2 regions of the Butyricicoccus sp. OF10-2 genome follow, and region 1 is predicted to be linked to the other one. Evidence: riboswitches for the same ligand, from Rfam matches in the RefSeq annotation. Region 1 holds a riboswitch; the other holds the start of a gene.
The links. Region 1 has a riboswitch for cyclic di-GMP ahead of DXB00_RS08840 (transglutaminase-like domain-containing protein). Riboswitches for the same ligand answer to the same signal wherever they lie in the genome.
Positions count from the first base shown of each region.

Region 1 (2,962 bases):
CCTGTACCCCTTTACGGAAGTCATGCACAGAATTTTACGATCTTTTCTGTCGGCAGACACGCCGGACTGCATACACAGCCCTTTGCCTGCGCAGGACAGAAATCCTCCGGATCCTCTTCTTTAGTATACCATAAATGCCCGCGAACAACAAGCAAATACTGTAAAAACGAAGAAGAGTTTCAATCCGGAATCGTTTTTTATGCAAGAAATCGCCGCTGATTGGGCATAAACATATCCCATCAGGACCATTTGCATACAAAATGAAATGAAAAAGTGTTAAGCCGCAGCTACTGCAAGCGCATCGCTAGTGCTGGTGTAGGTCAGCGGAGATACACAGTCATGCAGGGTTTTTGCGTTCTTCACGCTGCGGGTAACCGCGTAGGTCAGGTCAATCTGATACCACTTGCCATTCAGGTTTACCTTGTTCCAAGCGTGGTAGCTAGAGCCGGCGTAACCCTTGGTCAGTGCACACGGGATGCCCTGGCTGCGGCACATTGCTGCAAACAGCGAGGAAAAATCGTAGCAGATACCGGTGGTGCCCTTCAGGGTAGCGGCGGTATCCGGGATGTACTTGGTGATCGTGCCGCTGGTGATCTCATTCGCCAGCTTGTTATCATAAGTATAACGGCTTGCCATATAGTTGTAGATGGCGATAACCTTAGCCTCATCGGTCTTGGCGTTCCTGCAGAGCTCAGCAGCCTTAGCGGATACCGTATCACCCTTGGAGAACTGAACCTCGGAAGTGGAGACCAGATACGGAGTGTAGCTGTCCTTAACGGTTACGTTCATGGACTTGGACTCGACCTGCTGATAGGACGTACCAGAAACGTTGCGGTACAGCGTTACGGTGTACTTGCCGTTGCCCTTATCGAGAGAGAAGGAAGCATCCTTGCCGCTCGGGCAATCATAGAATACAGTCTTGCCGCCGTTGTACTGAATACCAACCTTGAGCCTTGCACTCGAGGAGTAGTTTACGGTAACATAACCGTGAGTGGAATTACTCATATCCACAACATCATTTACTGCTGCTGCGGTAACGCCCATCGAGAGGGCAGCTGCTGCAAAAACTGCGCATGCAATACGAAAAAGCCGCTTCATATCCGGCGATCTCCTTTCGGTAACTGGCTGCCAGCCCTCTCGATGAGGGGTAAGGCCCTATAGCTTTGCGTCGCCACCTTTCGGTGGGTTTGCCATTATCGTTTGAGATGCGGTCAAAGCGACTGCATCATCTTCTTTTATCCACACTATAGCGCATCTGTCGTGTTTTGTCAACAGGGTTTTACAAAAAAAGAAAAATTATGACACATTGCCGCAGAGTTACCGAAACTATGACATTTTTCCGTCTCTTTCGCTCATATTGCAGCGGTTTGTCCGGGAATGCAGCTCGCTCCAAAGCGTGAGATGGCGGCAAAAAATCGGTAAACAGACGGCGGCAGGGGTATTCCCCTGCCGCCGCTTTCTATCGGTTGATTTGCTTATTTTCTGCCGTACAGTCTGTACAGGAACGTGACAATCTGTGCACGAGTGCAGGTCTCATCCGGACCAAACAGCGTGCTGCTGATGCCCTTGGTAATGCCCTGCTCGGTTGCCCACTTGACCGCATCGGCGTAGTAGGCGCTGTCGGTCACATCGGTAAATGCCGATGCACCGACCGAAGCCGTCGCCTTGGCCGCACGATACAGGAAGGTAACGCCGTGAGCACGGGTGCAGATGTCATCCGGGCTGAACGTAGCAGCTGTAGTGCCTACCGTGATGCCATTCTCGACTGCCCACGCGACTGCCTTAGCGTAATACTTGTCAGAAGGCACATCGTTAAAGCTGCTCAATGCACTCGGTTCAGGCGAGCCCGCCGTACGCCACAGGAAGGTTACAATCTGCGCTCTGGTGCAGGCAGCGTTTGGAGCGAACAGCGTGTCGCTCATGCCGCCGGTAATGCCCTTCTGCGCCGCCCAGAGGACTGCGTCATAGTAATAATCCTCCGCGTGCACATCGGTGAAGAAGTTGAGCATGGTGTTGTCGTCCATAAAGACTGCCTTCACCGTGACCTTGCCCGCAGGCATGACGAAGGTGTACTTGCCGCTGCCCTTGTCGGTCAGCGCAAGCGCCTTGCCGTCCTTGTCCAGCACGGTCAGGCTTTCGAGGACGTAGCCCTTGTCGGGGGTTGCCGTGATGGTCACAGTGTCGCCCTTGGATGCGGATTTGGGAGATACGGTGACAGTGCCGTGCTTTACATCATCTACAGATACCGAATAGCTGGGTGCTGAGAAGCCGCCGCCTCCGCCGCCACCACCGCCGCCGGACGAGCCGCCGCCGGAGGTAGAGTCTGTGATGCGAATGATAATCTTCTTTTCCACGATCACATTGGTGTCTGCGTTGACCGCAGCACAGATCAGGGTCATCGTGCCATCCTGATCACCAAAGCTGAGTGTATTTCCGCTGATAACGGCATGCGTATCATTCTTTTCCAGCGTCCATCGTACAGAAGCCGGATAGGCCGCCAGCTCTTCCGGAGTAAAGGCCTTGCCGAACTGATCGAGCGTCGTTGCCTTAACTGCAGACAGATCCAGCGTCGTGTTTTTCCGAACGGACGACGGAATTCCGTCTGCGGTGATTGCAGTCAGCCGTCTCGGGGCATTGACCGTCAGCGTAATGTGGTTACTCTCGATGTCGCCGGAACGGGCATAGATCTCGGTAGAATCTTCTTTCAGTGCCTTGAGTGTTCCGTTTTCGAGTGAAACCACATCCGGCTTGGAGCTAACCCATTCAAAGCTGCCGCCGGTCATTTCTCTGCCATACTGATCGTAGCCGGCAGCGGTAAACTGATCTGCAAGAACCGCATTTTCATCCAGCCGCAGGACAAAACCGTCCTTCATGTCGGCGCGAATTGTCTTGAGGATCGGCTGCTGCTCGACCTTAACAACGACATTCTTTGCAGTCTTGCCGGCAGAGGCAGAGGAGGCTT
Region 1 is NZ_QUMC01000014.1:66,209-69,170, forward strand. It holds gene DXB00_RS08840 (transglutaminase-like domain-containing protein) at 277-1,098, opposite strand; cyclic di-GMP riboswitch class I at 1,114-1,202, opposite strand; gene DXB00_RS08845 (S-layer homology domain-containing protein) at 1,476-2,962, opposite strand, start outside.

Region 2 (2,962 bases), on a different contig from region 1:
AATACGCACGGGTTCATCCTGCCCACCGGAAGCAATGCCGAGATTGAGGAATGTGTCCGCCGCATCATGGTCTCGGTGCACCAGAACCAGCCCAATCCTCATATTATTTCCCTGACGATCAACAAGCTGCTCGTTCTGCTCGTGCTCGTGCTCGGGGAAAAGAAAAAAAGCGATCTCGAGATCGCCATTCAGGACTCAGCCGACTATATGACGTACAATTTTGCGGACAAATCGCTCTCCATCGAACACCTGTCCCAGCGTGCTGCGCTCAGCACCTGCTACTATATGCGTAAGTTTAAGGAATACCAGTCAGCAACACCGCATCAGTTTTTGCAGACTGTGCGTCTGAGCGCCGCAAAGCAGCAGCTGCTCACCACCTCGCAGAGTATTGAGACCATCGCAGATAACTGCGGTTTCTCCAGTGCTTCGCACTTTATTATGGCCTTCCGCAAGAGCACCGGCATTACCCCACATCAGTACCGCACCCAGTGGAAATAAAAAGCACACTCTCCGTACTGCGTCCACCGGATGAAACGATCGCGTGTACAGACAGGCAAGCGCAGCGCAGCTGTGCTATCCGAACGGTGATATTCATCAGATTGCTGCACGAAATATCGTTTTTATGACGCGAATTGTATAGCAGACCAATCGCGTACTTATACAAATTATGGTATAACCATCAAAAATCAGGTACATACACGGTGCCTGAGAGATAGGCAAACCCAGCGAAAGATGGGGACGCAAAGCCGGAAGAGTCTAAGGCGGCGAACGCCGCAATGACAGCCGGTTGTAAGCATCAGCGAAGACGCTGTTAACCTCTTCTGCGCTTTATTAGGCAGAAGGAGGTGTACGCCGTCAAAAGAATATGGCAAGCTGATTCGCGGTGCAATACACTGCTCGCAGAGCAAGTAAAACTCTGCCCTTTTGTGCTGTTCCAACAAAGATATAAAAACGCTTTCAAGTCATGAGTAGCCATGTCTTGAAAGCGTTTTTTATTTAAATTTGAAGCCGTTAAGACAGATAAAATGAGGAGGGAAAGTTATGAAAAAATGATTGTTATCGACAATAGTATCATTGTGTTTGTTTCTGACAATGGCGCCGACTGTGGCGTTTGCGGCGGTCGCAGAACTCGAACGCGAGTACATCCTCCAGCGCCAGCGCGAGGGTATCGCCATTGCCAAGACAAAGAGCCAGTACACCGGACGCAAGCCGATACCGCTGTCGGACAACTACGAGCGGGTTGTTTCCCGATGGCGTGCCGGAGAGATTACCGCAATCGAGGCTATGTGGCAGACTAGACTTAAACCTAACACCGAGTTCATGGAAAACGGTCTGGAGGCCGAGCTGGACGATCAGCTGGGCTACAACCGGTATGACTACAAGAACAAGGACACGGATAACGGCCGGAATGGGCACAGCAGCAAAACCCTGCGCACCAGTTTTGGCGATGTAGAGGTATCTGTGCCGCGGGATCGCAAGAGCGAATTTGACCCCAAGGTGCTGAGGAAAAATCAGACCAGCATCAGCCAGGACATCGAGGATATTTTCATTGCCTGTACGGATAATTTGACCGGTTTTTCTGCGGCGATCGAGGCGGTCTATCCCAAGACGGAAATCCAGAACTGCATCATCCATCAGCTTCGAAATTCCAGCAAATATGTCTCCTACAAGGATTTGAAGGCACTTATGGCTGACTTGAAAGCAGTCTACGCAGCGGTAGATGAACCGGCTGCTTTGGACGCGTTAGACACGTTCGCAGAACACTGGGACAAGAAATACCCCAAAATTTCTCAGTCGTGGAGGGATAACTGGGCAAATCTCAGTACCTATTTCAAGTTTCCTCAAGAACTTCGGCGGCTGATCTATACGACCAACACGATTGAAGGCTTTAACCATCAGCTCAGGAAGGTAACCAAGTCGAAATCCGTGTTTCCGACCGATGACAGTCTTTTCAAAATGCTGCAGCATGAGCCGAAAACCTGTAAACGCTGCACAGTATGCGCTCAGAAACGGAGGAACAGCAAATGATTACGAATGAGTACGGCATCCACACCTTTTCACTAAAATTACAATGCAAATATTCCGAAATCCAGAATATTATCGAACAAAACGAGTGCATTTGTACCGGCAAAGGGAAATTAGGACTTTCGTCGTATTACCAGATGCCGCAGTTCAAGTCCATCGACGTTGAAATTCACTTAGGGCAATCCATCTCGCATCCGTGCTGGCTGATACTGATTGTCAACCCGTCTTCTCTGCTCGCCAGTACCTATGAACCGACTGCATTATTTCAAGCTGACGAAAAGTCTGTACAGCAGATAAAGCACCGTCTGCGAAATATCCTTGATAAAATCGGCATTGACCGGCGGCTCAAAGGGTTTAAGCTGTCGAGGTGTGATTTGACCTGCAATCTGTATTATGACCGCAAGGCGGATGTTCAAGATCGTTTGGATATTTTCAAGAAATCCTTTCCTATCCTCCACTACAGTGCGGTTAAGTTCGGCCAATATTCAAATTCCAATGAAAGATTCAAAGGCGCCAATAAGCATTCATCGAGTTAACGTACTGGAAATGGTTCGGATAAAGGCTTGTTTCAGGGTGCTTGAGTCTGCTTAGACAGCATGATTTGACGTTTGATCGCCAACATTAGAATAAGCATACATGAATTAAAGTGAAATGCGTTTTCACCTATGTTGATGGAGGTTTTCTATGCCGAACGATGAAATCCTGACCGTAAAAGAAACCGCAACCCTGCTCAAGACCACGCGCCAGCAGGTGCGCAAGATGATCGCAAATGAAGAACTCCCGGCCGTAAAGGTTGGCCGGGAGTGGAGGGTGCTGAGGGCGGGGATTATGGAGTTTTTTTGAGGTGAATTTGTAAACATACCTATTGGGTCATGTAGCCGTATATTTTCCGCATCAACACATCCAGATAAGGTTTTCTTTCGCGCTGTAGAATATA
Region 2 is NZ_QUMC01000017.1:8,652-11,613, forward strand. It holds gene DXB00_RS09750 (helix-turn-helix domain-containing protein) at 1-498, shown strand, start outside; cyclic di-GMP riboswitch class I at 706-795, shown strand; partial or broken gene DXB00_RS18195 (transposase) at 1,285-1,503, shown strand; gene DXB00_RS18200 (IS256 family transposase) at 1,498-2,028, shown strand; gene DXB00_RS09760 (hypothetical protein) at 2,025-2,561, shown strand; gene DXB00_RS09765 (helix-turn-helix domain-containing protein) at 2,710-2,868, shown strand.
Region 2: linked by a shared signal. The riboswitch ahead of DXB00_RS18195 (transposase) and the one ahead of DXB00_RS08840 (transglutaminase-like domain-containing protein) in region 1 are both predicted to bind cyclic di-GMP.